DNA from 2 places in the Stenotrophomonas sp. AN71 genome. Region 2 is predicted to be linked to the other one. Evidence: predicted binding sites of a transcription regulator. Region 2 holds the regulator's gene; the other holds the start of a gene.
What was found. Region 2 encodes FliA, which starts transcription of late flagellar genes. Its sites were predicted from a motif close to TAAAGTTTNNCNNNCNNNGGCCGATAA; they were not measured.
Positions count from the first base shown of each region.

Region 1: the regulator FliA is predicted to act here: its motif matches at 11,077-11,103, upstream of ABH900_RS15265 (methyl-accepting chemotaxis protein).

Region 1 is NZ_JBNDKU010000009.1:175,897-191,330, forward strand. Features, by position in the region: gene ABH900_RS15220 (PAS domain S-box protein) at 1-316, shown strand, start outside; gene ABH900_RS15225 (response regulator transcription factor) at 412-1,095, shown strand; gene ABH900_RS15230 (sensor histidine kinase) at 1,073-2,452, shown strand; gene ABH900_RS15235 (efflux RND transporter permease subunit) at 3,145-6,363, shown strand; gene ABH900_RS15240 (efflux RND transporter periplasmic adaptor subunit) at 6,356-7,519, shown strand; gene ABH900_RS15245 (efflux transporter outer membrane subunit) at 7,506-8,912, shown strand; gene ABH900_RS15250 (hypothetical protein) at 8,989-9,210, shown strand; gene ABH900_RS15255 (putative quinol monooxygenase) at 9,233-9,523, opposite strand; gene ABH900_RS15260 (DUF5694 domain-containing protein) at 9,585-10,673, opposite strand; gene ABH900_RS15265 (methyl-accepting chemotaxis protein) at 11,335-13,161, shown strand; gene ABH900_RS15270 (GGDEF domain-containing protein) at 13,158-14,597, opposite strand; tRNA gene ABH900_RS15275 (tRNA-Leu) at 14,822-14,907, opposite strand; gene ABH900_RS15280 (response regulator) at 15,040-15,420, shown strand.
Region 2 is NZ_JBNDKU010000001.1:557,393-572,826, reverse strand. Features, by position in the region: gene ABH900_RS02490 (ParA family protein) at 1-591, opposite strand, end outside; gene motD (flagellar motor protein MotD) at 596-1,603, opposite strand; gene ABH900_RS02480 (flagellar motor protein) at 1,605-2,345, opposite strand; gene ABH900_RS02475 (chemotaxis protein CheA) at 2,447-4,279, opposite strand; gene ABH900_RS02470 (protein phosphatase CheZ) at 4,282-4,887, opposite strand; gene cheY (chemotaxis response regulator CheY) at 4,887-5,279, opposite strand; gene ABH900_RS02460 (RNA polymerase sigma factor FliA) at 5,337-6,080, opposite strand; gene ABH900_RS02455 (MinD/ParA family ATP-binding protein) at 6,077-6,964, opposite strand; gene flhF (flagellar biosynthesis protein FlhF) at 6,951-8,567, opposite strand; gene flhA (flagellar biosynthesis protein FlhA) at 8,713-10,773, opposite strand; gene flhB (flagellar biosynthesis protein FlhB) at 10,818-11,948, opposite strand; gene ABH900_RS02435 (CocE/NonD family hydrolase) at 12,073-14,319, opposite strand; gene ABH900_RS02430 (putative bifunctional diguanylate cyclase/phosphodiesterase) at 14,458-15,434, opposite strand, start outside.

The sequences.
Region 1 (15,434 bases), on a different contig from region 2:
CGATTCGGACGTAGTGGCGCGGCTGGGCGGCGACGAATTCGCGGTGATCCTGTCCGGTTGCACCCCACGCCGTGCGGCGCGGATCGGTGGAGAACTGCTGCAGACCCTGGCCTCGCTGTCCATTCCCTGGGACCAGCACCGGCTGCGGGTCGGCGCCAGTATCGGCATCGCGCCGCTGACTGGCGGGATGAGTGTTGACCAGGCGGTGGCTTCGGCCGATGCCCAGTGCTACCGGGCCAAGGCGATGGGCCGCAACAACGTGCAGGTGCAGGGTGAGTTGTCCGACCTGCCCGGTGATGACGGCGACGCCGGCTGAACCGGCCCGCACCACCGGCGTGGATGAAGGATGTTTCATTTGCCCGCATCGGCTGATTTGGCGAGCATGGGCCAGTCTGGACTTCAGTGGTGCCCATGTCGCGCGTATTGACCATCGAGGATGACGCCGTCACCGCCCAGGAGATCGTGGCGGAACTGGGCAGCCATGGCCTGCAGGTGGACTGGGTGGCTGATGGCCGTGAAGGTCTGGTGCGCGCCGCCAGCGGCGACTATGACGCGATCACGCTGGACCGCATGCTGCCCGGCCTGGACGGCCTGGCCATTGTCACCACGCTGCGCCGGATCGGCATCGATACGCCAGTGCTGATGCTCAGCGCACTGTCGGACGTGGATGAGCGCGTGCGCGGCCTGCGTGCCGGCGGCGATGACTATCTGACCAAGCCGTTCGCCTCCGATGAGATGGCTGCGCGGGTGGAGGTGCTGCTGCGCCGCCGCCAACGCCCGGCCAGCAACGAAACGCTGCTGTGTGTGGGCGACCTGCAGCTGGACCTGCTGGCACGCACCGCCCATCGCGGCGGGCGCAGCCTGAGCCTGCTTCCGACCGAGTTCAAATTGCTGGAATACCTGATGCGCAATGCGGGCCAGGTGCTGACGCGGATGATGTTGTTCGAGGAGGTGTGGGGCTACCACTTCGACCCCGGTACCAACCTGATCGACGTCCACATCGGCCGTCTGCGGCGCAAGCTTGATCAGGCCGATGCGCCGTCGTTGATCCGGACCGTGCGCGGTAGTGGCTATGTCCTCAGCGAAACTGTCTGACGGTTGGCGTTCGTCCAGCAGCAGGCTGCTGGGCCTTTACAGCCTGCTGTTCGTGGCCTGGTCGTGCGTGCTGCTGGGCGTGTTGTACTGGAGGGTGTCGCTGTACCTGGATGAGCTGGCGCAGTCGGCGGTGTTGCAGCGTGCGCACCTGTTCGAGCACTTCACCGGCGATGGGTTGACCGCGGCACTGCGCGAGAACCGCCGCTATGACCTGCACGGCATCGATGCCTATGGGCTGTTCACGCCCGAGGGAAAGCCGCTTGCCGGCATGTTGAAGGCGCTGCCGGCGCAGCTGCCGCTTGATGGCAGCGCGCATCCGGTGTCCGGGTTGCCGATCAATGATGCCTACGCGCGTGGCAAGCGCGGCTTCGGCCTGGCGATGCCGACGCGTGATGGCCGCATCCTGGTGCTGGTGCGCTACAGCGGGCCGTTGAACGAGGTCAATCACCTCATCCTTGACGCGTTGCTGTGGGGCGTGTCGTTGACCCTGCTGCCCGGCCTGTTGGGTTGGCACCTGCTGCGGCGGCGCCCGCTGCGGCGCATCCAGGCCATCGAGCAGGCCACCGCCGGTATCGTCGCCGGCGATCTGGGCCAGCGCCTGCCCTTGTCCAACCGTCGCGATGAGCTGGACATGCTGGCATCCATCGTCAACGCCATGCTCGACCGCATTGAGCAGCTGATGACCGAGGTCAAAGGGGTATGCGACAACATCGCCCATGACCTGCGTACGCCGCTGACGCGGGTGCGTGCGCAGCTGTACCGCCTGCGCCAGCAGGTGCGCGATGGCGATCCGCAGGCGCTGCCGTTGGATCAGGTGCTGGAGGAAACCGACACCCTGATGGCCCGCTTCCGCGCGCTGCTGCGGATTTCCGAGCTGGAGGACCACCAGCGCCGTTCCGCGTTCGGCTCACTGGCGCCGGCGGCGTTGCTGCAGGAGATCCATGCCTTCTACGTGCCGCTGGCGGAGGAAAGGTGCCAATCGCTGCTGCTGGAACTGGAGGCGGATCTGCCCGGTGTGATCGGCGATCGTGGTTTGTTGTTCGAGGCGATCGGCAATCTGCTCGACAACGCGATCCGGTTCGCGCCGGAGGGCGGTCGGGTGCGATTGGCGGCACAGGTGGAAGAGGGCGCCACCTGCATCGTGGTGGAGGATTCCGGGCCCGGCATTCCCGAAGCCGAGCGCAGCCTGGTGTTCCAGCGGTTCCATCGCGCGGAGGCGAGCAGGGGAGGTGGCTTTGGGCTGGGTCTGTCGATCGTGGCGGCGATTGCCGGGTTGCATGGATTCCGCCTGCAGGTGGGTGGGTCGACGCTGGGCGGCGCCCGCTTCAGCCTGCTGTGCCGGCCGCAGGTGCTGTAGAGGGTGTTCTTTTGCAGGGCTTGCAGCCCTGCACCTGCAGAAGCTTCAAGCCAAGGCAACAGCCAAAGCAAAAGCTGATTTGCTGTGGGTAGGCGGGGTGGGTCCGGTTGCGGGGGGCGCCGTGAATACCCCTCCGGGGTCCGGCCCAGCCGCTGGCGGCTGGGCGTTCGGGCGCTTGCGAAGCAGTGCTTCGCAAGCAAAGCGCCCTCACCCCTGTAGGCTCGGTCGCGCCTTGCTCGTGTGCGCTGTCCTGCGCACACGGCAAGACCGGGGTTGGGCGTCCTGCCCAACCCGCCCGAGGCATGCCTCGGGCCCATGGCGCTCACGCACCCGCAACCGGACCCATCCCGCCTTCGACAGATTTCATCCACGCATGGCGTGGATCTACTGGCCGCCGGCCAACTGTCGAAGGCGGGGCACTGTGGGTTTGCGGGGTGTGAGCCGCATGGATGCGGCGACCAAGGCTACATGGACGTACTTGCGCCGTCCCCGCGAACCCACAGTGCCCCGCCATCCCACGGAATGCCTGCTGCTGTTGCTCTGGCCTCCGCAGGTGCAGGGCGCAGCCCTGCCGAACCCACCTCCTTCATGAAACATGTTTCATCTGCGGCACAGCCTTGTTTTAGCTGACAGCGCCGATACTTGCCGGCCTGCGCTGCCCGCGGTGGGCAGTGGCATCGCTGGAGAGCTGCATGCTCGGGTTGGTCAGGACCGCGCTCAACAAGCCCTACACCTTCGTGGTGATGGCCATTTTCATCTGCATCGTCGGTCCGCTGAGTGCACTGCGCACCCCCACCGATGTGTTTCCCGATATCGGCATCCCGGTCATCGCCGTGGTCTGGCAGTACACCGGCCTGTCGCCGGATGCGATGGCAGGCCGGGTGATCTCGCCCTATGAGCGCGCGCTCAGCACCACCGTCAATGACATCGCGCACATCGAATCGCAGTCGCTGGCCGGCATGGGCGTGGTCAAGGTGTTCTTCCAGCCCGGTGTGGACATCCGCACCGCCAATGCACAGATCACCGCGATCTCGCAGACCATGGTCAAGCAGATGCCGGCGGGCATGACGCCGCCGTTGATCCTCAACTACAGCGCGTCCACCGTGCCGGTGCTGCAGATGGCGTTTTCCAGCCCGACGCTGGGTGAATCGCAGATCCGTGATCTGGCGCAGAACACCGTGCGCCCGCCGCTCACCTCGATCCCGGGCCTGGCCATTCCCGCACCCTATGGCGGCAAGCAGCGCCAGATCACCCTCGACCTGGACCCGCAGGCGATGGCGGCCAAGGGCCTGTCGGCGCAGGACGTGGGCAATGCGCTGGCCGCCCAGAACCAGATCACCCCGGTCGGCACCGCCAAGCTGGGCAGCAACGAATTCACCGTACTGCTCAACAACAGCCCCAGCGAGATCGAAGCGCTGAATGATCTGCCGATCCGCACCGTCAATGGTGCGGTGGTCACCATCGGCCAGGTCGCCCATGTGCGCGATGGCTCACCGCCGCAGACCAATATCGTGCGCGTCAACGGCGGCCACTCGGTGTTGATGGCGGCGCTGAAGAATGGTGATGCCTCCACGTTGACCCTGGTCAGTCGCATCCGCAGCATGCTGCCGCAGATCGGCGAGTCGTTGCCCCCATCGCTGAAGATCTCGCTGCTGGGCGATGCGTCGACGTTCGTGCGCGAATCGATCAGCAGCGTCGCCCGCGAAGGCATCATTGCCGCACTGCTGACCAGCGTGATGATCCTGGTATTCCTCGGCAGCTGGCGTTCGACCGTCATCATCGCCGCCTCGATCCCGCTGGCCGTGCTGTCGGCCATCGCCTTGTTGTCGGCCGCAGGACAGACCCTCAACGTGATGACCCTGGGCGGCCTGGCGCTGGCGGTGGGCATCCTGGTCGACGATGCCACCGTCACCATCGAGAACGTCAACTGGCATCTGGAGCAGGGCAAGGGCGTGCGCGAGGCGATCCTCGACGGCGCCGCGCAGATCGTCGGCCCGGCATTCGTATCGCTGCTGTGCATCTGCATCGTGTTCGTGCCGATGTTCCTGCTTGATGGTATCGCCGGCTACCTGTTCCGGCCGATGGCACTGGCGGTGATCTTCGCCATGGCCAGCTCGTTCGTGCTCTCGCGCACGCTGGTGCCGACGATGGCGCTGTACCTGCTGCGTCCGCACCGTGTCGAGGGCGGCGTCGGCCACCATCCCGAGGATGCCTTCCTCAACCATCATGAGGGCGATCATCCGCAACCGCGTCGTGCCCGCGTGATGGCCATCCTGGCGCGCTGGCAACAGCGGTTCGAGGCGGCCTTCTCGGCCACCCGCGACCGCTACCACGCGCTGCTCGGCCTGGCGCTGGCCCATCGTGGTCGCTTCCTGCTCGGCTTCATGGCCTGCGTGCTGGTGTCCTTCGCGTTGCTGCCAACATTGGGTCAGGATTTCTTCCCGGCCACCGAAGCTGGTGCGCTGTCGCTGCATGTGCGTCTGCCGCTCGGCACGCGCATCGAGGAAACCGCTGCAGCCTTCGACCGCATCGAAGCACGTATCCGCCAGGAAGTGCCGCCGCACGACATCGACGCCATCGTCGACAACCTCGGCCTGCCGATGACCGGTATCAACATGGCCTACAGCGCCAGCGGCACCATCGGTCCGCAGGATGGCGACATCCAGGTCTCGCTGAAGCCCGGCCACGGTGACGCGGCCGGGTACGAAAAGCGCCTGCGCGAGGTGCTGCCGGCGGCGTTCCCGGGTACCAGCTTCGCGTTCCTGCCGGCCGATACAAGCAGCCAGATCCTCAACTTCGGTTCGCCCGCTCCACTGGATGTACGCATCGCGGGGCCGGATGCGGCCGGCAACCGTGCGTATGCGCAGGAACTGCAGCGCCGGCTGCGCCACGTCCCGGGGCTGGTGGACCTGCGTCTGCAGCAGCCCGATGGCTACCCGACCCTGAAGGTGGACGTCGATCGCCTGCGCGCCAATGGCCTGGGCATCACCGAACGCGACGTCACCAACAGCATGGTGGCCTCGCTGGCGGGCAGCGGCCAGGTGGCGCCGACCTTCTGGCTGAGCCCGAAGAACGGTATCTCCTACAGCGTCGTTGCAGCCACTCCGCAGTACCGCATGGACAGCCTGGCGGCGCTGCAGGCGCTGCCGGTGACCGGCAGCAGTGGCACGCCGCAGGTGCTGGGCGGCCTGGCCGAGATCCAGCGTGGTGCCAGTTCGGCGGTGGTCACCCACTACAACGTGCAGCCCACGCTGGACCTGTATGCCAGCGTGCAGGGCCGCGACCTGGGCGCGGTCGCAGCCGATGTGCAGAAGGTCATCGACGGCATGGCCGGTCAACGACCGCGCGGCACCGAGGTGGGCCTGCACGGGCAGATCGACGCGCTGCATGTGGCCTTCACCGGCCTCGGCTATGGCCTGCTGGCGGCGATCGTTCTGATCTACCTGCTGATCGTCATCAACTTCCAGTCCTGGACCGACCCGTTCGTGATCATCACCGCATTGCCGGCTGGCCTGGCCGGTGTGGTCTGGATGCTGTTCCTGACCCATACCACGCTGTCGGTGCCGGCGCTGACCGGCGCCATCCTGTGCATGGGCGTGGCCACCGCCAATTCGATCCTGGTGGTCAGCTTCTGCCGCGAGCGCCTGGCCGAGCACGGTGACGCCGCAAAGGCTGCACTGGAAGCCGGATTTACCCGGTTCCGCCCGGTCTGCATGACCGCGCTGGCGATGATCCTGGGCATGCTGCCGACCGCACTGTCCACCGAACAGAACGCGCCGCTGGGCCGCGCGGTGATCGGCGGCCTGCTGCTGGCGACCTGCGCCACGCTGCTGTTCGTGCCGGTGGTGTTCGCATTGGCCCACTCCCGCAAAACCCGTACTGCTCCTGCCGGAGAACCCCTGCATGTCTGAGTCTTCGCATCCGCAGCGCTCGCTGCGCCGTCCTTTGATCCTGACTGCCGCCGTGGCAGTCGTTCTGGTGGCTGCTGGCCTTGCATTGCGCGCGCAGCAGGCGCATGCGGTGGTCGAGTGGACCGAACGCCAGGCGGTTCCGTCCGTGCAGGTGGTCACCGCGGGTGAACAGGGTGCCGCAGGCACGATGACCCTGCCGGCCCACCTCAGTGCATGGGCTGAAGCGCCGATCCATGCCCGCGTCGGCGGGTATCTGAAATCCTGGAGTGCTGACATCGGCCAGCCGGTGAAGGCCGGTCAGGTACTGGCGGTGATCGACAGCCCCGAACTGGACCAGCAGATAGCACAGGCCCACGCCCATCTGTTGCAGGTGCAGGCGGACGCGGCGCTGGCCAAGGTCAGTGCCGCGCGTTGGCAGGGCATGCTTGGCAGTCATTCGGTATCGCGGCAGGAGGCCGACGAGAAGCAGGCCAATGCGGTGGCCGCACAGGCCAGTGTGGAAGCGGCGCAAGCGGACTACGCGCGGTTGCAGGAGTTGGGCCGCTACCGCACGCTGCGCGCGCCCTTCGACGGCACGGTCACTTCGCGACAGACCGACGTCGGTCAGTTGATCCGCGCCGATGACAGCGGCCGCGAGCTGTTCAACATCGCCGACACCCGCCGCCTGCGCCTGATGGTGCCGGTGCCGCAGAACAGCGCGGCGAGCATCCGTTCCGGCCTGCAGGCCACGCTGCAGGTGCCGGGCCAGGACGGTCGCGCTTTCACCGCGACGCTGCAGGGCGATTCCAGCGCGATCGACCGCAGTTCCGGCACGCTGTTGGCGCAGTTCGTGGTCGACAACGCCGATGGTGCGCTGCTACCCGGTAGTTATGCGGAAGTGACCCTGCCGCTGCAGGGGGGCGGTGCGGGCGTGAGCGTGCCGGCGGAGGTGCTGATCTTCCGCGCCAAGGGCACCCAGGTGGCGGTGGTCGACGGCCAGGGTAGGGTGCATCTGCGTGACATCCATGTTGCCAGTGACCTGGGCAGTACGCTGCGCATTGACCGTGGGCTGAAGGCCGGTGATCGGGTCATTCCCAATCCTCCCGACGCGTTGCGCGACGGTGACCATGTACGCGTGGTGGCCGGCGAACAGGAGCACGCGCATGCCCGCGGCTGAGCGCGCAGGTGCGTTGGCGCTGATGGCCCTGGTACTGGGAGGGTGTTCGCTGGCACCGACCTACCAGGTTCCCGCGCTGGCGATGCCTTCAGCGTATGAACGTGCTGAGTTCGGTGCAGGTGCCGCCGCGGACGCCACGCCGCTGCCGCAGGCCTGGTGGCGGGCGTTCCAGGACCCGGCGATGGACCAGTTGCAGCAGCAGTTGGCCAACGCCAACCCGACGCTGGCGGTGGCCGTGGCGCACTACGATGCGGCGCGCGCCGCGGCGGGTGAAGTAGCATCGGTGCGCGCACCGCAGATCGGCTTCAGCACCGGACCGGTGCGCCAGCGGCAGTCCGACGACAAGCCGCTGCGCAGCGCCACCCAGCCCGCCATCTATGACAGCAATACCGCCACGTTCTCGTTGTCGTTCGACCTCGACCTGTGGGGGCGTCTGCGCAACGCGGCAGCCGCCGGCCAGGCCCGTGCCGAAGCCAGTGGTGACGACCTGGCCGCCGCGCGGTTGAGCCTGTCCCAGCAGTTGGCCGGGCTCTATCTGCAGCTGAGGGGCGCGGAGGCACAGCAGGCCATCCTGCACGACAGCATCGAGGACTACCGGCAGGCACTGGCGCTGACCGAAGACCGTTTCCGCGGCGAGATCGCGTCGGAGCTGGATGTGTCGCGGGCGCGACATCAGCTGGCCAGCGCGCAGGCAGATCTGGATGCACTCGACGCCCGCCACGAACTGCTGCGGCACGCCATTGCCGAACTGGTCGGTGCGCCGGCCACCGGGTTCATTCTGGCCGCTGCGGGTCTGCCGGCGTTGCCATCGGTGCCAGCCGATCTGCCCAGCAGTCTGTTGCAACGACGGCCGGACATCGCTGCCGCCGAACGCCGGGTGTTCGCCGCCAATGCGGGCATCGGTGTGGCACGCGCAGCGTGGTTCCCGCAGCTCAGTCTGACCGGGCTGCTGGGTGGCCAGACCTCGGGCGGCAGCGCCCTGCTGGATGCTGGCAACCGTTATTGGGCGCTGGGCCCGTTGGCCGCACTGCCGGTATTCGATGGCGGTCGTCGCAAGGCGGCCAAGGCCGAGGCCGATGCCGAGTTCGACGCTGCCTCGGCGCAGTACCGTGCCACCGTGCTGACCGCGATCCGCCAGGTGGAAGATCAGCTGACCCTGCTGCGCCAGCTCGATGCCCAGCGCGGCCACGAGCAGGACGCGGTGACGGCAGCGCAGCGTGCCGAGCAGATCGCACGCGACCGCTATACCGGCGGTGCGGTGAGCTACCTGGACGTGGTCAGCGCGCAGACCGATGCCCGCCAGGCCCAGCTCGGCCTGCAGGACATCCAGAGCCGGCAGCTGCAGGCCAGCGCGGCGCTGATGGCAGCGCTCGGCGGTGGCTGGTCGCGGTAGCGGCCGGAGGCGGTCTCAGCCTGTGAGAGGGACGGGCGGAACAATTGCCGCATCCTCCCGGACAAGAGACCACAGGATGATCGCCTGGAATCGAAACGCCGTCGCCGCCTACGCGCCGGCCATGATCGGCTGGACCCTGGCGCTGGCGGGTGGCCTACGCCTGGAGCAGTTGCGCGACGACCTGCATGCGCGGGCGTTGCTGCCAGCGTTGCAGGCCGGTGTGGTGGTGCTGCTGGTCATGACCCTGGCCTGCACGCTGGCGGCAAGCGTGGTGCTGTGGCGTGGCAGCCGCCGATAGCCTCGTGGTGTCGTCGCCTGTACTACAGCGGCGCGGCATCCATCAGCAGGAACCGGCATGGCTCGCGCTGGAATGCGTTGATCTGCGGCACCAGTCGCTGGAAATGTTCGCTGCTGCAGTGGGTGTCGAGGGCCGAACGGTCGGGCCACTGTTCGATGAAGATGAAGTGCCCGGGATCCTTCTGGTCGACGAACAGTTCATAGCCGATGCACAGTGGCTCGCGTTGGGTGCATGCGACCAGCTCCCGATACAGAGGAAGAACGGTTTCCACGGCCTCGGGATGGATGAAGTCCTCGGCGATCACCTTGAGCATGTCATTGCCTGCGTTTGCGGTCCTGCAGCATAGCGCCGGCATTCGGCCGGCACCGGTGCTGTCAACGCAATACTTCGTCCGAACCGACCAGCTGTACGTCATGCATCTGGTTGAGGTAGGCCTCGTAGTAGCCCTTGTGCGAAGAACCGACGATGGCCAGCATGCGCGAACCGGGGTGCTGGCCCAGTACGTCGCGCATGTTGGCGACCATGCGCAGGTTGCGGGTTTCCCAGTAGCCGACATACATCCGGCCGAACGCCTTGGCGGAGGGTTCGACCAGCGTCGCACCGAAGTCGCTGTCGTACGCGATCGCCGCCGCCGCTGGACTGTTGTACTCACGATACAGCGCCATGACCCCGCCCGGCTTGTCCAGCCCCGCCACCAACCGTTCATCGAGCTGCTTCCGGGCCGCCGTATGGGCGTTGTTCCAGGCACCGGTGATGGCCGTGTTGGCTGCTGCTTCATCTTCGGCAGGCGCGGGGGAATCGGCCGTATGGTCGTCGACGGCCCAGAGCCGCTCATGGCCGAGCCGTGCGGCGACTTCGGCCGCGATCAGGTTGGTTTCGTTGCGACGGGTCAGGCCCTTGTCGAGGATCTCGACCAGGGCCGGGCTCAGGCCGTCTCCATCGCGGCGCTCGGCCGCGGGCAGGCGCAGCCATTGCACCTGGGCCGAGCCGCGTTCGCCCGCGGCCAGCAACAGCGCGGCCAGGTGACGGCGCTGGGCCGGCGAGGGCTGCTTCGGCCAGGCGGCCAGGCGACGCTCAACCTCGGCGTTCGCGGCGGGCACGTCCAGTCCAGTCGCGGCCTGCGCGGTGGCGGTTTCAAAGCAGTACGTGGATACGCTTTCTGCATAGCGGGCTGGATTGCGTCGCATGAAATCGCACTGCAGGCCGGACAGGTCTTCGGTGGCCACCAGCTCGGGCTTCCAGGCGACCAGCCGCTGCAGCAACGGCTCAAGCAGGGCCGGCTGGAAGGTTTTGGGCAGGCCGGCCAGGTGGGTGGTGCCCAGTACCAGCACTTCGTTAGGGCGACCGACCGGCGGTCCCTTCAACTGGTCGGGGTGGAAGCTGGGCCGATAGGCAGGATCGGCGGCGAGGGCGCTGGTGCTGCACAGGCCCAGGATAAGGAAGCTGGCCAAGCGTGGAAACATGCGATCTCCGTGTCAGTGAACATCCTGCAGATCGCTGCATGCTCGCCATTTTCATCTGCCGGGGAATCTCCCGTTGGTCATGCAAACCTTTTCGGCCTGAGCTGCATCGGCATCCCGGGCGAGGCGCCGTGCAATGAAGGTAGCGATGCGGGCGTTCCGCAAGCGTCGCAACAGGCATTGGCCGTGGTCTGGTGAACGTAGTGGCCGGCCATTGCCGAGGGGACGGACCTCACGTTCGCGATCCGCCGGCGCGGGGATCACGCGTTCCCGGGATTGGCCGGTGCCTGGCAGACTCCCCTGGTAGCTGTCCGTGGTGCGTGAGCAGGGTGTGAAGTACGCCGCGATTGTCTACCGCATCCATGCAGCAGCATCTCAAGTTGCGACGGACGTCGCGCAATCCGGCTAAAGCCGCGGTTGGCATCGCCGATATCCCCTCTGGATCCCGCTCCAGTCCCCCGCTGCAGGACCCCAGGCTGCTCCCGATGGGCGGCCCGCGCTGTGTGTTCCGTCGCTCCCAGATGCCGATCGCACCCGCACCAGACGTTCTTGCCAGCCGCTCGAGAGGTGCCTGCCGGCACCTGTAGTCCTTAGCAACTGAAGTTGCCGCCGGGCATTCCGCCCGTCGGGTCGCAACCCTTTGTCGGACACCGAGGATCAGACAATGCTCATTCCAGGCTTCACGGCAGGCGCGCAGGCGCCGGCCGAGCTGCATACCCGTTGGTCGCCGTGGCGCGCATTGCTTGGTGCGCTGGCGCCGCAACATCGTGCCGGCGCCGAGGCAGCCGCCAACGATCGCGCCGAGCTCGAGGCCCAGGTGGCGGCGCTGCACCGGGTACAGGCGGTCATCGAGTTCGCGCTCGACGGCACCATCCTGCGGGCCAACGACAATTTCCTGCAGGCGATGGGCTACCGGCTGGAAGAAATCCAGGGCAAGCACCATTCCCTGTTCGTCGACCCTGAGCAGGCACGCAGTGCGGAGTACCGCGACTTCTGGGCGCGGCTGGGGCGAGGCGAGTATGACGCGGGGCAGTACCGGCGTTTCGGCAAGGGCCAGCGCGAGATCTGGATACAGGCTTCGTACAACCCGGTGCTGGATCGCCAGGGACGTCCCTACAAGGTGGTCAAGTTCGCCACCGATATCACTGCGCAGAAGCTGCAGACCGCCGATTCGGCCGGGCAGCTGGCGGCGATAGACAAGTCGCAGGCAGTGATCGAGTTCAGCATGGATGGCCGCATCCTGTCGGCCAACGACAATTTCCTGGCCACCACCGGCTACCGCCTGGATGAAGTGCGTGGACAGCACCATTCGCTGTTCGTCGAGCCTGATCACCGCAGCAGTGTCGAGTATCGCCAGTTCTGGGAGAAGCTCGGCCGCGGCGAGTACGATGCCGGCCAATACCGGCGGTTGGGCAAGGGCGGGCGTGAGGTCTGGATCCAAGCGTCCTACAACCCCATCCTCGACCTCAACGGAAAGCCGTTCAAGGTCGTCAAGTACGCCACCGACATCACCGCGCAGGTGCATGAGAACCAGGCGATGCAGCGTGCCGTGGCGCAGACCCGTGAGGTGGTGGCTGCGGCCAAGGAGGGCGATCTGACCCGGCGCGTGGCTACCGCCGACAAGAGCGGGCCGATCGCCGAGCTGTGCGAGGGCGTGAACTCGCTGGTGGAGGCCATGGCCGCGATCATCGGCCAGATCAAGTTCGCGGCCGACACCATTGCGGTGGGTGCGACGGAGATCGCGCAGGGCAACAGCGACCTGTCACAGCGCACCGAGCAGCAGGCGGCCTCGCTGGAGGAAACCGCCGTGTCGATGAAGGGCCTGGCCGAGACCGTGCAGCGCACCGCCACCAACGCGCGCCAGGCCAGTCAGCTGGCCGGTGGTGCTGCCGAGGTCGCCGCGCGCGGCGGCAGCGTAGTGCATGAGGTGGTGGAGACCATGGCGGTGATCAATGCATCTTCGCGGCGCATCGTCGACATCATCGGTGTGATCGATGGCATTGCCTTCCAGACCAACATCCTGGCCCTGAACGCAGCAGTGGAGGCCGCCCGTGCAGGGGAGCACGGGCGGGGCTTTGCGGTGGTCGCCACCGAAATCCGCGAACTGTCGCAACGCTCGGCGGGTGCGGCAAAAGAGATCAAGCAGCTGATCGACGCGTCGGTGGCCAATGTCGGTGCGGGTACGGCGCAGGTCGAGAGCGCCGGCCGCACCATGGACGAGATCGTGGATAACGTGCGCCGGGTCAGCGACCTGATGACCGAGATCAGCACCGCTTCGCAGCAGCAGAGTGACGACATCCAGCAGATGAACCACGCTGTCGATCTGATCGACCAGGGCACCCAGCAGAACGCTGCGCTGGTCGAGGAGGCCTCGGCGGCGGCGCGCAGCATGGAGGAGCAATCGGCACAGCTGCTGCAGACCGTGGCCGGCTTCCGCGTGCAGGGCGGAGGTGGGCATCCGCAGGGTGCGACGGTGCTGCGCGCGGTCTAGGCGCGTTGACCGGGCCGGGCCTGCTCGGCCTTGGCCGGCGGCGCGGCGTGCACACAGTTGCGGCCGGCGTGCTTGGCCTGGTAAAGGGCCTGGTCGGCACGATCGACCAGGTCGCGCGGTTCGCGGTCGTCTCCGGCGGCCTGCCAGGCCACACCGATGCTGATGGTCACATGGCCTTCGGGTGCGGGCAGGACGGCCGCTTCGACGGCGGCTCGCAGCCGCTCGCCCAGTCCCAGTGCGTGGGCGGGGTCGGGCGAGGGCAGGGCAGCGATGAATTCCTCGCCACCGTAGCGGGCCAGCAGGTCGTCACCGCGTTGCAGGCAGCCATCGAGGATCGCGGCGACTGCGCGCAGCCGGCGGTCACCCTCCGGGTGCCCATAGGTGTCATTGAGCCGCTTGAAGTGGTCGATGTCGATCATCAACACCGCCAGGCCCAGGCGCTGGCGACGGGCGCGGCGGTGTGCGCTGCCGAGTGATTCGTCGAAGTTGCGGCGGTTGCCCAGCCCGGTCAGCGGATCGCGCCGGGCCAGCAGTTCCAGTTCATCACGCTGGCGCTGGATTTCAACCTGGGTCAGTACGCTGCGCAGGGCATAGCCAAGCATGGCGCCGATGAAACCGATCGTGGCCAGGGTCGGATGCAGGCGCGCGACCAGCAGTGCCACCATCATCAGCAGCAATGGCAGCATCAGCGGCACACCGGCATCGACGATGCGGCGCAGGTGGCGCGGCATCGCCGGTGCCGGTGCACGGTGCGGGCTGCCGGCCATTACCGCCAGCAGCACGAACAGCCCGCTGATCAGCAGGTCGGTCCAGCCGCCATCGGGTACCTGCGGCTGGAAGGTGTTGATGTAGAGCGCCAGCAGGAAGTATCCCAGCGCGTAGATCGTCAGCGTACGGAAGAAGTCACGGCGATCGGCATTGTCCTCGGCCAGGAAGCGGATCAGTGCGAAGCAGAACACCAGGCTGTTCTGCACGGCGCTCATCGTGCTCAGCCCCTGCATCCACAATGCGGTGTTCAGGTGGGCCAGCGCCTGCGTATGCACGAAGTACAGCAGCCACAGCAGGGCGATGATCACCAGGTCCACGGCGCGTATGCAGCGGGTGCCGCCGCCCGGGCTGGCTGCCACGTAGGTGAGCGGGATGCGGTAGAACACGTACAGCAGCAGCGAGGACAGGGTCATCTCGGCAGGCCCGATGCCGGTCACCTTGCGATACAGCAGCGCCAGCAGGGCAAGGGAGAACAGGCAGACCGCGATGCCGAGCGTGCGCCATTTGCAGGCGGCCTGGCTGCCGCGTGCGCGGCGCACGCAGGCCAGTGCCGCCAGCAGCGGTGCGGTCATCAACAGCAGATGGGAGCCGACTGGATCTTCAGGGCCGATCAGGCCGATGACAAGCGCGTGCGTGACCATGAAAAACAGTGCGGCCCGCAACGTCATGCATTCCCCCGCCCCCAGGTTCGGCTGAGGTCACCATAGGCAGATGCGGGTGAGGCTGGCAAGAAAAGTGTGAACTTCGTCCACTGGCAACGATGTCAGCAGTTGCGTTGTATTTCAGCAACGTGACGCGGTCGCTTCCGCACGCACACGTCCCACCGGCAACCGCTCATCCGTGGGGGCTGAAAATGCAGAAGGCCAGGTCGGGGACCTGGCCTTTGATGCAGTGGTGCCGGTGAAAGGACTCGAACCTTCATGGGGTTACCCCCGGCTGATTTTGAGTCAGCTGCGTATACCATTCCGCCACACCGGCAGGCAGCGTGCGAGTGTAACCGAGGTTGGCGGGAGTTTCATAGGGGCAGGGCCTATCAGGGCGCTTCCTGTCGGCATCGGCCCCGTGATGGCTATACTTCAGGGGCGTAATGGCCTCCAGGAGCGGTAGCTGATGACAGTGTTGCAGGACCTGAGGGTGCTGGTGGTCGAGAATGACGAAATGAGTGCGGCTTTGCTGCAGATGCAGCTGGTGCATGCCGGTGCGGTCGTGGTGGGGCTGGCGGCGAGCGTGTCCGACGCCCTGCGCCTGCTGGAGGATTCCGCTCCGGACGTGGCCCTGCTGGACTATCGGCTGGCCCGCAACGAGACCAGCGAGCCGGTCGCTGCAGCGCTGTCGGCGCGCGGCATTCCGTTCGTGCTGGCCACCGGAATGCTGGCCGAGCAGCTTCCGGCATCGATGCTGGCTGGCGTGCTGCTGGTCAAACCTTACCTGTCGGTGGATCTGTCGCGCGCGCTGGCGCGTGCGGTAGGCCATTCCAGCGCCAAGGCCTGAGCCGTCAGCGCCGG
Region 2 (15,434 bases):
GCGCAGCGATTCGTTGCCGGCACGCGTGCGACGGTCAAACAGCGTCGGCAGGATCGAGATCGGCAGCGGACGGCGGCGCGAGCGCTCGACCATCTCGCCGGTGCGGACCATGCCCTCCAGGCCATGCAGGGCCAGCGGCTCGGCCTGTGTCGGGATGATCAGGCGGTCGGCGGCAGCCAGCGCATTGATCATCAGCAGGCCGAGCGTCGGTGCGCAGTCCAGCAGGATGTAGTCGTGCTGGCCCTGGTGGCGTGCGAGCGCGTTCTGCAGGGCCAGGCCGAGGCCGGGCTGGTTGGCGCTGCGTCGCTCCAGTGTCGCCAGTGCCGACTGCGCGCAGACGTAGTCCAGGCCATGGATGCTGCTGGCGTGGCACAGGCTGGACAGATCTGCTGGCGGCGCGCCGAACAGTTCCAGTACACCGGCCGGCGGCGGATCCACCGGCACACCGAACGCGCGGCTGAGCGAGGCATGCGGATCAAGGTCGATCAGCAGCACGCGATGGCCGAGCCCGGCCAGGCCGCGGCCGAGGGCGAGGGTGGTGGTGGTCTTGCCGACTCCGCCCTTCTGGTTGGCGACTGCCCAGATGCGCATCGGTTTACTCCTTCATTGCCGGGGGAACGGCGGCGCCGACACGGCTGCCAGCCGGCACCGGCGGCAACTTCACCGGTGCGATGGGGGAGGTAGCCGGAGTTGCGTCGGCTTGTTCGGGGGAGGCGTTGCCAACGGCGCCGGTGGCGGCATTGAGGCGTTCACCGAGCGGGTCCACCGAATGACTGGTGTCGGCCAGGATGATGACCATCACCCGCCGGTTGCGGTTGCGGCCCTGCGCACTTTCGTTCTCCTCGCGCGGGCGGAACTGGCCGTAGCCGACCATCGCCAGCCGCGACGGCTGCACGCCCTGGTCGGCGAACAGGTGCACCACGCTGGCCGCGCGACCGGCCGACAGTTCCCAGTTGGAGGGGAACGTGGCGGTAGCGATCGGCACATTGTCGGTGTGGCCTTCCACGCGCACGCTGTTGGGTACGTCGCGCAGCACCTCGGCCAGGCTGGCCAGGGTCTGCCGTGCATGCACGTCCAGCGCGGCTGAGCCCGTGGGGAACAGGATGTCGCTGTTGATCTCGACCTCGATCCACAGTTCGGTGCGGCGCACGCTGATCATGCCGCGATCGATCAGTGGTGCCAGTGCGGCCGTCAGGCGGTCGGCGATGCTGCTGAGCTGGCGCTCGGCACGCGCGATCTGTTCCTGGTTGTGGACCGACACCGGCATGCGCATCTGCGAGGCCATCGATGGCAACAGGGTGGGGTCGTGCGAGGGCGCCGGCGCGGACGGGCCAACCTTGGTGCCGGACTTGATCACCGAGGGGCTGTCCCAGCCGCCGCCCTGCACCTGCTTGTTGCCGACCTGCACCGGGTTGATGGTGCGCGGTGCGCCACCGAACGCATCGGTGAGGGCGTCGGCCATGATCCGGTACTTGCCCTCGTTGACCGAGGAGATTGCGTACATGACCACGAAGAAGGCCAGCAGCAGCGTCATCAGGTCGGCATAGGGAATCGCCCATGCCTCATGGTTGGCGTGCTCTTCGTGGTGCTTGCGGCGGGCCATGTCAGTGCAGGAAGCCGGAGAGGTTGGTTTCGATGTTGCGCGGGTTCTCGCCCTGGGCGATCGAGATCAGGCCTTCGATGACCATTTCACGGTCGCGCGTGTTGTGCGAGATCACACTCTTGAGCTTGGCGGCAACCGGCAGGAACAGCAGGTTGGCCGAAGCGATACCGTAGATGGTGGCGGTGAACGCGGCGGCGATGCCGTGGCCGAGCTTGCTGGGGTCGGCCAGGTTCTTCATCACTGCGATCAGGCCGAGCACGGCGCCGATGATGCCAAGCGTCGGTGCATAGATGCCCATTGCCTCGAACACCTTGGCGCCGGCCTGGTCCTGGTGTTCCTGGCTGCCCAGTTCGATTTCCAGCATGTGCCGCATCGATTCGGGCTCGACGCCGTCCACCAGCAGCTGCAGGCCCTTGCGCAGGAACGGGTCCTGCTGCGCCTCCACCTGCGATTCCAGGCCCAGCAGGCCCTGGCGACGGGCGATGTTGCTCCACTCGACGATCTGCTGGATCAGTTCACGACGATCGCTGTGCGGCGGACGCACGACCCAGCGCACGATCTTGAACGCATGCTTGAACACCGCCGGCGAGGTATGCAGCAGGATCGCGGCGATGGTGCCGACAATCACGATCACGAACGCCGCCGGCGACCACAGCGACGCCAGGCCGGCGCCCTTGAGGATGCTGCCGCCGACCAGTGAGGCCAGCGCGAGAAAGAGTCCAATAAGGCTGAGTCTATCCATGGGTCCGGTATCGGCTTGTGTGAATGGGACTTGAGACACCGGGAGCGTACGTACAGACGGTGGTCACAGTTTTCGGTTCGCCGGGCCATGCCCGACTGGGGTCATCTCAACCCATCCACATCCAGGATCAGCGCCATGCGACCATCGCCGATCAAGGTTGCACCGGCGTAACCGCGCAGACCGCGCAGGGCTTTTGGCAGCGGCTTGATGACCACTTCCTCGCGCCCGCGCACCTGGTCCACGACCAGGCCGAAGCGGGCCTCACCGGCCTGCAGCACCACGATGGTCAGCAGGGGCGACGCGGCAGGCGTCACATCCAGCCACTGGCGCAGATCGACCAGCGGCAGGGTGTGCGAACGGCGGTCGAGCACGGCGCGGCCGTCGAACCAGCCCAGCGAGGTGCGCGGGGCGTGCAGGACTTCCATCACGCGCGCCAGCGGCAACGCATAGACGTCCTCGCCGGCCTGCACCAGCAGGGTTGGCAGGATCGCCAGGGTCAGCGGCACGCGGATCAGGAAGCGGCTGCCACGGCCCAGTTCCGACTGGATCTGGATCTGGCCGCTCAGCTCGCGGATGCGCGACTGCACCACGTCCATGCCCACGCCACGGCCGGAGATGTCGGTGACCTGCTGCTTGGTCGAGAAGCCCGGCAGGAACACCAGGTGCAGGCACTCCTCGCTGCTCAGGCGGGCGGCGGCTTCCGGATCGATCAGGCCCTTTTCGCGCGCCTTCGCGCGCAGCTTTTCCGGATCGATGCCGGCGCCATCGTCCTGCACCTCGATGCTGACGTAGTCGCCTTCCTGCTGGGCCGACAGACGCACGTGGCCCATCCGCGGCTTGCCCTGCGCTTCTCGCAGTTCAGGCATCTCCACGCCATGGTCGATGGCATTGCGGACCAGGTGCACCAGCGGATCGGCCAGCGCCTCGACCAGATTGCGGTCGAGCTCGGTTTCGGCACCGATCAGCTCCAGATCCACTTCCTTCTTCAGCGACCGGGCAACGTCGCGGGCCACCTTGGGGAAGCGCGAGAACACCTTGCCGACCGGCTGCATGCGGGTGCGCATGACCGCCGACTGCAGGCGCGCGGTGGCGATGTCCAGGGTGGACACAGCACGGTCCAGCTCTTCATCGCGCAGGCGTGCGCGCAGCGTCTTCAGCCGATTGCGTGACAACACCAGTTCGCCGATCAGGTTGACGATCGCATCCAGGCGTTTGGTATCCACGCGTACGGTGTGTTCGGCCTCTGCCAGCGGCTTGCTCGCCGGCTTGGCGGCCGGGGCGGACGCGGCAGGGCGCGCTGTCGGTGCCGGCGCCGGTACCGATGGTGCAACGGCGACCGGTGTGGTGCCGGGCGCGGCGCCACCGTGCAGCTGGTCGAGCAGGGCTTCGAATTCGTCTTCGCTGATCAGCCCATCGTCGGCCTTCTTTGCCGGGGCCACCGCAGTCGGTGCGTTGCCGCCATGCAGCTGATCGAGCAGGGCCTCGAACTCGTCATCGGTGATCAGGTCGCCGCCAGCGGCAGCGGGTGCGGTGACCGACGCGGCGGGCGCGGCACTGCCATGCATGTCGAACTGCGCGATCAGCTCGGGCGGCGCATAGCCCGGTTCGGTGCCCGACGACACCGCATCTAGCATCGACTGCAGGTAGTCCAGCGATTGCTGGGCCGCGTCGAAGTGATGGGCCTGGAGCAGGGCCTGCCCGGCACGCGCGATGCCCAGCGCTTCTTCGGCGGCGTGGCACAGCTCGACCATGGCGGTGACACCGAGGAAGCCGGCGCCGCCCTTGAGCGTGTGATAGCCACGGAACACCGCATTGAGCTGCTCGGTGTCCTGGGGTGCCTGCTCCAGCGACACCAGCTGTTCGCCGAGGCGGTCCAGGATCTCCTGCGCTTCGATGATGAAATCGGCAGTGATGTCGTCGGATACCGCGCTCATGCTTACAGCCCCAGGTCCGACAACAGGTCGTCGGCGTCGTTCTGCGAGACCGCGTGGCGGTCCAGTCCCTTCAGTGCCGGCCCGGCCAGTTCCGGGTCGGTGCGATGCTGTTCCGGCGGCAGGCCGAGCGCGCCGAAACCTTCGTGCACGCGGCGTACGATGCCGACCACACGACGGATGATCTGCCCGGTCAGGTCCTGGTAGCTCTGGGTCAGGGCGATCTCGGTCAGGTTGTGGCGGATGCGCTCAAGCTGCGCGTCCTGACCCGGCTGCAGGCCTTCGGCGCGCAGTTGTTCGGTCAGGCTGCGGCACTCTTCGGCCAGGTCCAGGGTGCGATGGGTGGCCTGTTCGGTCATCGCCACCACGTGGTCCAGGCGCGCGCAGGCGTCGTCCAGTTCGCCGGCCTCGCTGGGCACGGTCGGCAGTTCACCCAGCGCCTGCCCCAGCTCGCGGGCCAGCCGCGAAAGGCCGCTCATCATCGGCTGCGTGCGCAGCGCGACCAGTCCGTCGATGCGCTGCCGCCATGCGGCTTCGTCACCGGACTCCAGGGCGTCCAGGGCTTCCTGCAGGCGCAGGGAGAGGGCGTTCTTGTCGACCGTGGTATCCATCAGGCGCTGGCCGCCAGGCGCTCGAAGATCTTGCCGAGCTTCTCTTCCAGGGTCTGCGCGGTGAACGGCTTGATGATGTAACCGTTGACGCCACTCTGGGCGGCTTCGATGATCTGCTCGCGCTTGGCTTCGGCGGTGACCATCAGCACCGGCAGCGTCTTCAGCTTGGCGTCGGCGCGGATCGCCTTGAGCAGCTCGATGCCTGTCATCACCGGCATGTTCCAGTCGGTGACCACGAAATCGAACGGCTGGCTCTGCAGCAACGACAGTGCGGCATGCCCGTCCTCGGCTTCGGCGGTATTGGTGAAGCCCAGATCGCCCAGCAGGTTCTTGACGATTCGACGCATGGTCGAAAAGTCGTCGACGATCAGGATGCGCATGTTCTTGTTCAAAGCGGAATTCCTTTGTTGTTCAATCCGGGCGGCCGGGGGCAGCCGCCTCGGGCATGTTCATTCTTCAAGGCCGGCGTCGACGGCCTCGAATATCTTCAGTCGACCACGCAGGCGCAGCACCGCCTGGCCGTGGATCTGGCAGACCCGCGACTCGCTCACGCCGAGCACCGCGCCGATCTCCTTCAGGTTCAGCTCCTGTTCGTAGTACAGCGAGAGCACCAGCTGTTCGCGTTCGGGCAGGTGGCCGATGGCCTTGCCCAGTTCGCGGCCGAACTCGCCGCGTTCCAGCACCTGCTGCGGGGTCGGGCCACCCTGGGCGACGGTGTCCAGCTCGCCCTGGTCTTCGATGCGCGATTCCAGGCTCAGCACCTGGCCACGCGCGGCGTCTTCCATCAGCCGCAGATATTCGGGCAGCGGCATCTCCATCGCCGCGGCCACCTCGGTGGCGCTGGCGGCGCGGCCGCTGCTCTGTTCCAGGCGACGGATGGTGGCGGCGGCATCGCGTGCACGCCGATGCACCGAACGCGGCACCCAGTCGCCGCGGCGGATCTCGTCGATCATCGAGCCACGGATGCGGATGGAAGCGTAGGTCTCGAACGAGGCGCCCTGGTCGGCGTCGTAGCTGCGCGAGGCTTCGATCAGGCCCATCATGCCGGCCTGGATCAGGTCATCGACCTCGACGCTGGCCGGCAGGCGAGCGGCCAGGTGATGGGCGATACGCCGCACCAGGTCCGAATGCTGGGCGATGACATCGTTCGCGGCTGAACGTTGCACTTCCCTGTATTGGGCTGCGCCTTTCATGCGGCTACCCCGCGCTGCTTGAGGATGCGTTCGAGGAAGAACTCGACGCCGCCACGCGGTTCGGTCGGCGCCTGCCAGCGTGCGGTGCGGCGGGCGATCTCGGTGATCGCCAGGGCTGCCGGGCTGGACGGGTAGGCCTTCACCACCGGCTGCTGGCGCTGTACCGACAGGCGCAGCCAGTCATCCTGCGGCACGCAGCCCAGGTAGTTCAGCGAGACATCGGCGAGGAACTTCTCGCAGACGCGGGTCAGCTTCTCGTACAGCACGCGGCCTTCGTTGGGGTCGCGCACCATGTTGGCGACGACCTGGATGCGGTCCACGCCACGTTCGCGCGAGAGCACCTTGATCAGCGCGTAGGCGTCGGTGATCGAGGCCGGCTCGTCACAGACCACCACCACGGTGTCCTGCGCGGCCTGGCAGAAGGTCAGCACGCCATCGGTGATGCCGGCGGCGGTGTCCACCACCATGATGTCCAGCTCGCGTTCCAGTTCGGAGAACACGTTGACCAGGCCGACGTGCTCGGCCGGGGCCAGTTCGGCCATGTGCCGGCGGCCGGACGCGGCCGGTACCACCAGCACACCGTTGGGGCCTTCGACGATCACGTCGTCCAGCGTGCAGCGGCCGGCGACCAGGTCGGCCAGCGTAAAGGTGGGATTCAGCCCCAGGATCACGTCGATGTTGGCCAGGCCAAGGTCGGCGTCCAGCAGCAGCGTGCGTTTGCCCATGCCGGCCAGCGCCACGGCCAGGTTGGCGGACACGTTCGTCTTGCCCACGCCGCCCTTGCCGCCGGTCACGGCAATGGTGCGCACAGGGCCGAGCGGCTCGCTGCGGGTGGCCGACAGCGGGAAGGTCTTGGTCAGCTTGGCGTACTCACGCGACGGCATGGTTCAACTCCGGGTTGCAGGGCATATCGGCCGCTCGGCGCAAATCTTCAAGGCGAAGTACGAGATTGGCTGCACTGGCCCGGTGCAGGTCGTCCGGCACGTCCTGGCCGTCGGTCACCCAGGTGATCGGCAGGGCATGGTCCACGGCCACCGACAGGGCGTTGCCGAAGCGGCCGGTCTCGTCCAGCTTGCTCAGCACCAGGCCCTGCAGGTTGGCCGCTCCGAAGCGGCGGACCACTTCGTCCATGTCGCCGAAGCTGGTGTTGGCCGGCAGCACCAGCAGGGTGCGTACCTGGCGGGCGGCGCGCAGCCACTGCAGCTGGGCAGCCAGTGCACGGTCGCGCGGGCCAAGGCCGGCGGTGTCGATCAGCACCAGCTTGTAGTCCTTCAGGCGCTCCAGCAGCTGGTCCAGGTCGGTGCCGCTGTTGGCCTCGTGCACGGCGATGCCCAGCTGGCGGCCATAGCCGTACAGCTGCTCGCGGGCGCCGATGCGGGTGGTATCGGTGGTCACCAGGGCGACGTCGCGTGGCGCGTGCTTCTCAGCGAAGCGCGAGGCCAGCTTGGCGATGGTGGTGGTCTTGCCGGCGCCGGTTGGGCCGACCAGCGCGATCACGCCGCCTTCTTCCAGTGGATCGACCGGGGCGATCGGCAGCTTGCGCGAGATCAGCCCCAGCATCAGGCCGCGACCGCGATGGGCTTCAGTCTCCAGCGGGATCTGCATCGCCACGTCGCGGGCCAGCCCGGCATCGAAGCCATATTCGTCCATCAGGTCCAGCGCGGTGGCGCGCACCGGGCAGCCGCGCAGGCGCTCGTCGGTGAAGCGGTTCATCTCGCGCTCGATCACTTGGCGCATGCCGGCTACTTCCTGGCGCAGCTGGCGGATCTCGGCATCGTCCTGGGCCACCACGGTCAGCACCGGGGCCGGGGCGAGGGTGGGCTCAGGCGTGGCGTCGGCGAGGGTGTCGGGTGCCGCCGGTTCATTGACGATCATGTCCTGCGGCGTACCGGCCACGGCGACAGGCAGCGGCGGCGGTTGCACGGCCGGGGCCGGGCTTTCGTGATGCGTTTCATGCGGCGGATCGATCTGGAAGCGGGCGCGGTTGGCTGCCGCGCTGATGCTGGCCGCCGGCGCAACGATGGCATCGGCGTACGGGGCGAAGATCTGCTCCGGCAGCGCCGGTTCGTTGACGGCAGCGCGGGCCAGGGTGGCGGCGAAGCCGGTGCTGCCACGGGTCGGTACGATCTCGTCGGCGCTGTCGAGGGTGCGGCCGGTGGCGCCGACTGCAGCGCGGGCGAGGGCGGCGACGGCCGACGTGGTGGCGGCGACCGGCTCCGGGGCCGGGCCGCTGCTGCGGCGGCGGGTGACCGCAGCGATCACCGCATCGGCGGCAGTGCGCGGCTTCGGCGGCGGCGGAGCCACATCACGGCGCGAGGCTTCCAGCGCACGCTGCACGGCGCTTTCATCATAGTTGGCGGCGGCGACGATCTCGATGCCTTCCTCGATCCGGCGGTTGGACAGGATCACGGCGTCAGGACCATGTTCCTTGCGCACCAGGTTCATGGCCGAACGCATGTCGGCGGCGACGAATCGTTTGATTTTCATGCTGTGGTCACGGGACGAAGACGGCGGGGTGGCGGTCGGAGAACTCGGGTGTTCGGTGGTCTGCACGGTGCGGGTTCCCCTTGGAATCTGTCTGTTGCGTTGGATCGAAAGTGGTGTCTGTTTTCTGGCGCGATGGAGGGCGGTGTCAGCTGATCGTTCCGACCAGCTTCAAGCGCTTGTCCTCCGGCACCTCGCTGTAGGCCAGGACCGACAGCGACGGAACGCTGTGCCGGACCAGGCGCGCCAGCGCGGCGCGCACCGGGCCCGGTACCAGCACGACCGCGGGCTCGTTGCGGGCTTCCTGCTTGCTGACACAGTCGGCCAGGCTCTGGTGCAGTCGCTCTGCGAGTCCGGGTTCCAGCGCGGCGCCGTTGCCCTGCGTGGACTCCTGCAAGACACGTTCCAATTGTGGGTTGAGGGTGAACACCGGCAGCTCCGCCGACATTCCGGCGATTTCCTGCACGATGAAACGGCCCAGCGCGGTGCGCACGGCGGCAGTGAGCACGGCCGGGTCCTGACTGCTGGGGGCATGTTCGACCAGCGCTTCGGCGATCTTGCGCAGCTGGCGGATCGGGATGCGCTCCACCAGCAGGTTCTGCAGCACGCGCACCACCGCCGACAGTGGCAGCGCCTTGGGCGTCAGATCTTCGACGAGCTTGGGCGCACTCTTGGCGAGGTTGGCCAGCAGGTGCTGCACTTCCTCGTGGCCGAGCAGTTCCGGCGCGTGCTCGCGGATCAGGTGCGAAAGGTGGGTGGCGACCACGGTGGCCGGATCGACCACGGTGTAGCCCAGTGTTTCGGCCTGGGCGCGCTGGTGCGGCTGGATCCAGGTGGCATCCAGGCCGAACGCCGGGTCCTTGCCGGCGATACCTTCCAGGGCGCCGAGGGCGCTGCCTGGGTCCAGCGCCAGCTCACGGTCGGGGTGGATCTCGGCGGTGGCCACCGGTACGCCATGCACCAGCACACGATAGCCATTGGCCGGCAGTTCCAGGTTGTCGCGGATATGCACCGAGGGAATCAGGAACCCCACATCCTGGGTCAGCTTGCGACGGACGCCCTTGATGCGCGCCATGAGTTCGCCGCCCTGGTTGCTGTCCACCAGTGGAATCAGCCGGTAGCCGACCTCCAGCCCCAGCGGATCGACCGGGCGCAGCTCGTCCCAGCTCAGTTCGGCGGTCGGTGCCGGCGCGGCCGGGCGGCCCAGTGCGTTCAGTGCGGCGCCGTCGCTGCCGCCCGCAGCGGCATCCGACGCCGCCACCTTGCCCTTGCGGTATACCTTCCAGGCGATGAAGCCGAGGATCGCGGCCAGCGTCAGGAAAGCGACGTTGGGCATGCCCGGCACCAGGCCGACAACGCCGAGGATGCCGGCGGTGATGGCCAGCGCACGGTACTGGCCGAATACCTGGCCGGTCATGGCCTGGGCCATGTCCTGCGAGCGCGAGGCGCGGGTGACCAGCATCGCCACCGCGCTGGACACCAGCAGGGCCGGCAGCTGGGCCACCAGACCGTCACCGATCGACAGCAGGGTGTAGGTGGCGGCAGCTTCGCCGAACGGCATGCCATGTTGCAGCACGCCCACGGCCAGGCCGCCGAGCATGTTGATGAACAGGATCAGGATGCCGGCGATGGCATCGCCGCGGATGAACTTGCTGGCACCGTCCATTGCACCGTAGAAGTCGGCTTCCTCACGGACCTCTTCACGGCGCAGCTTGGCTTCTTCACGCGTCAGCAAACCGGCGTTGAGGTCGGCATCGATCGCCATCTGCTTGCCGGGCATCGCATCGAGGATGAAGCGCGCGGTCACTTCCGAGACGCGGCCGGCGCCCTTGGTGATCACCACGAAGTTGATGATGGTCAGGATCGCGAACACCACGATGCCGACCGCGTAGTTGCCGCCGATCACGAATTCGCCGAAGGCGGCGATCACTTTGCCGGCCGCTTCGTGGCCGTTCTGGCCATTGAGCAGGATCACGCGCGTGGAGGCCACGTTCAGGGCCAGCCGCAGCATGGTGGTGATCAGCAGCACGATCGGGAAGATGGTGAAATCCAGCGGACGCTTCACGTACACCACCGCCAGCAGCACCATCAGCGAGATGGCGATGTTGAAGGTGAACAGTGCGTCCAGCACCGGTGCGGCCAGCGGCACCACGACCATGGCCAGCAGGGCCAGCACGATCAGCGGCGCGCCAAGCCCCTGGCGGATCATTTCCAGGGCGCGGCGGGTGTTGAAACCGGAGGAGGGCTGGGCGCTCACGGGCGACCTCCCTTGCCGAATTCATCCACCTGGATGTGCGGGGCGTCCGGCATCGGGCCAGTACGCCAGGTGCGCAGCTGGTAGACGTAGGACAGGACCTGGGCGACGGCCGAATACAATCTCACGGGGATTTCCTTTCCGAGTTGGCCTTCCCGATACAAGGCGCGTGCCAAAGGCGGGGCGGAGACAATGGCGACCTTGTTGCCGTCGGCTACTTCACGGATGCGCAGGGCGGTCTCGTCCACGCCCAGCGCCACCACGGTCGGTGCGTTCATGGCGCCACCCTCGTATTTCAGGGCCACCGCGTAGTGGGTGGGATTGACCACCACCACGTCGGCGGTGGGCACCGCTTCCATCATCCGGCGGTTGGCCAGCTGCTGCTGCAGCTGGCGGATGCGGCCCTTGACCTCCGGACTGCCCTCGCTTTCCTTCATTTCCCGGCGCAGCTCTTCACGGGTCATCTTCAGCTTGCGCATCCAGTTCCAGCGCTGGTACGGGGCATCGATGGCGGCCAGCACCAGCATGGCGCCGGCGGTAGCCAGCAGCAGGCGCAGGGTGAAGCCGAGGCCGTCGGTGATGGCGGTCTCCAGTGGGTGGTGGATCAGCCCGCGCAGAGTGTCGAAGCCGGTCCAGACCACCAGGCCGGCGGCCACGCCGACGAAGCCCACGCGCAGCAGCGATTTGGTGAACTCGGCAATCGCCTCCGGGCCGTACAGGCGCTTGAGCCCGCTCATCGGGTTCATGCGGTTGATGTCGGGCATCATCGCCTTGGCCGACCAGCGCAGGCCGCCCATCACCAGTGGCGCGACGAAGCTGGCCAGCAGGCAGACCAGCACCAGCGGTGCGATCACCAGCATGAACTGCAGCAGCAGGTCGCCGAAGTGGCCGAACAGTTCCTTCGGGTTCTGCCTCAGGCTCTGTTCGGGGCTGAGTGCGTGCTTCATCCAGGCGCTGGCGCCGCGGCCGATCGAACCGCTCATGGCCATCACGGCCAGCACGCCGGCGCCGAACACAGCGGCGGTGCCGAGTTCGCGCGAGCGCGGCAGGTTGCCCTGTTCACGGGCATCGCGCAGGCGTTTTTCGGTCGGTTGTTCGGTCTTTTCGCCGGCGGATTCGTTCTCGGACATCACGGGCACTGCGGCAGGGGATGCCGGGGTGCGTGCAAGAACCGTTCCGTGATGGGGGCATGTGCCAACCGAGGTTGGCACCTACCGGGCAGGTGCCGGTAGCGCCGGGCCGTGCCCGGCGCGATCATCCGTCCGGTGTCGCCGGCTGCAACGGAATCGTCAGTACGCTGTCGCTGTGCCAGTCCACGCGCAGCGGCTCACCGGCATCAACGATGGACTCGTCGCTGACCTCGCGCCCGGTGCCATGGTTCACCTGGTGCATGGCGTCCTTCAGTACGTCCACCTTCACCAGCAGACGGCTGCCCGTAGCCATGCGGCGGGCGACCATGCGCGTGCGGTCGAAAGGCAGGTGGGTCCACTGCCCGGGTTGCAGCAGCTGGCGGGTGGCCGGATCGCGTACGTGGCTGGCCCGGCCCATGTAATAGGAAAGCTGCATGCGGCGGCCATCGGTCTGCAGCTCGTACAGGGTGACGGTGAAATCGAAATCCCGCTTGTTGATGCGGACTTTCAGGTCGCCGGAGAAGGTGCCCACCAGATCCATCGGGCCGGCAAAGGGCGCGGTGACGAAGGACAGCGCGGTATCTCTTTCGTCCTGCGCGGCGATGATCGGGAATGGGTAGTAGCCATGCCGCGTTTCATTGCGGTCGGCCATGTCCACGGTCTGCCCCAATTGGCCCGCCGCTGGTCGCTGTTCCTGCAGCGGGTGGTAGCCCTCGGCCGATGCCAGGCCGGCGGACAGGTGGTAACGGCGGTGATCACCTGCGGCAGCCTCCAGCGTTGCCGCGTGGCCCCAGCGGTCGGCGCCCATCAACTGGAAGTTGATCTGGTCGGGCACCAGGGCCGGGCGAGGGGCGCCGCGCAGCACATGGTCCAGCCACTGGAAGGTTACGGCTGGGGTATCGAACTGCGCGGCGGGATCGACCGCGTAACCTCGCAGCTGCATCGCCTTGAGTGCCGACTGTGCACCGCGGTGGTCGTAGGGGCCGATCAGCAAAGCGTGGTCGGCATCCGGCCGGTGCCGGAGGTGCTCCTTGAAATACTGCAGCGCCGAGATCTGGCCATCGTCGTAGTAGCCGGTGATGGTCAGCACCGGGATGCGGATGTCGTTGAACTGATCGCCATACGGGACCATTGCCTGCCAGTAGGCATCGTAGGAAGGATGGGCCAGCCAGCGCTGCAGCCAGGGATTGGGGGTGCCGTCGACCTGGTCGATCTGCCGGTAGGGGCGGCCGGAGGAGTACCAACGAGGACCCAGCTGCGACCAGCGCTCGCCCTGACCGTAGGTGGCATCGTCCAGCATCGGGCCATTGGCCACATAGAATGCCCACCCGTAATTGGCGCTCAGGAACACGTTGTTTTCCATCGGCAGGCCCTGGCCGGGAATGGCGGCAACATAGGGCACGATGGTCTTCAACGCCGGATGATGATGGCGCGCCGCCGCCCAGGCGGTGAAGCCCTCGTAGCTGCCGCCATACATGGCCACGCGGCCGTCGTTCCAGGGCTGGTGGCTGATCCAGTCGATCGCCGCGTTGGCGTCCTCGCCATCATGTTCGTAGGGGGCGATGGTGCCGGTGCCCTGTCCCTTGCCGCGTGCATCGACCACTATACCCGCATAGCCATGCGCAGCGGCCAGCAGCATCTTCAGCCGGTTCTTCGCTGGATCGGTGTAGATGGTGAACAGCATTGCTGCCGGTAACGGCATGGATGCGGTGCGAGGTCTTGCCAGCTGTGCCGACAACACGACGCCATCGCCGGCGGGGATGCGCACCGAATCGTCGATGATGAAGCGGCGTTGTTCTTCCGCCGCGACCAGCGCAGGGACCCGTGCGGCGGCCAGGGTCTGTGCACGCAGTACTGCCCGCAGGCGCAGCAGCTCCAGCGCCACGGCATCGGGTACGGTCGCGCCATCGGCCTGCGCCGCGATGGCCTGCTCCAGCTGCGCGCGCACCGTGGCAGGCTCAACAGAAAGCGCGGTTTCGGCCTGCACGGCGGCAACGTCGTCGAGGAGGGTGAAGGTGCTGTGGAAGGCCTGCGTATACGCAGCTGCGTCCTGCTCTCCCGCCGTGGCGAGCAGCAGCATCGGCACCCAGCGCTGCACCGCTGCGGTGTCGCCTGCGGACGCCAGTCCGGTGCGGGTCTGCTGGATTGGACGCTGCGCATCGGCCGTGCGGCCCATTGCCAGCAGTGCGTGGCTACGCTGCGCATCGGTCAGGGCTGGTGATTCCAGCAGGGTGTTGCCAAGCGCCTGCAGGGCGTCGTCGACCTGGGCCGGTGAAGCATTGGCTGGCAATGACCACGGCAGGTCAGCGGCGGCGGCCTGGCCAACGGCGAGGGCCAGCAACAGGCCAACAATGGGGGAACGTCGGGCCACGGACTCTTCCTTGGATGACGGTGGAACGGCGCATCCACACATGGCGTGGATCTACTTGGGGATCGACACCCAATGGTAGCGCCGGGCCGAGCTTAGCGGGCGCGGAACGCGGAGGGGCGAGCCAACCAAGGTTGGCACCTACCCGGGCGGGCGCTCCTGTGGCGGGCTCTGCGCCAGCTCCACCCGTGGCCGTGGCAGGTCGTGCAGCTGCATGAATCGGGCGGCATCGACCGGGCGGCCGAGCAGATAGCCCTGCAGGAAGTCGCAGCCCAGGCGTTCCAGATAGGCGCGTTGCGCGGCCGTCTCCACACCCTCGGCGACGATGTCCATGTCCAGCGCATGACCCAGCGCCACGATCGCCGAGACGATCACCACATCCTCGGCGCTGTGCTCCAGGTCACGCACGAAGGCGTGGTCGATCTTGATCTCGGTGGCCGGCAGCCGCTTCAGGTACAGCAGGCTGGAGTAGCCGGTGCCGAAATCATCGATGGAAATGCCCACGCCCAGCGCCGACAGTGCCTGCAGCAGGCGCAGGCTGGTATCGGTATCGCGCATCACCGTGCTCTCGGTGATTTCCAGCACCAGGTGGCGCGGGGTGATGTCATACCGTTCGATCACCTCGCGCACATCGCGCAGCAGGTGTGGCGAACTGAACTGCACCGGCGACAGGTTCACCGACATCGACCAGCCATCGTGGCCGGCATCATGCCAGCGCCGTAGCTGCTGGCAGGCCTGGTCCAGCGCCCAGCGGCCGATCTCGTTGATCGCCCCGCTGCGCTCGGCCAGGCGGATGAAACGGTCCGGCGGAATCAGGCCCTGCTCCGGATGGCGCCAACGGATCAGCGCTTCGGCGCCGGCTACTTTCTGCGTGGCCACGCGGATTTTCGGCTGGTAGTGCAGGAACAGCTGATCGCTGCCAATGGCCCGGCGCAGGTCGGCCAGCAGCCGGAACTGCTGCTCGGCACTGTCGTTCATCCAGTCGGCGAACAGCACGAACGCGTTGCGTCCGGATTCCTTGGCCTGGTACATCGCAGCATCGGCAAAGGCCATCAGCTGGCGTTCGCTGGCTGCATGGTCCGGACAGATCGCCACGCCGATGCTGGCGGTCACCTGCA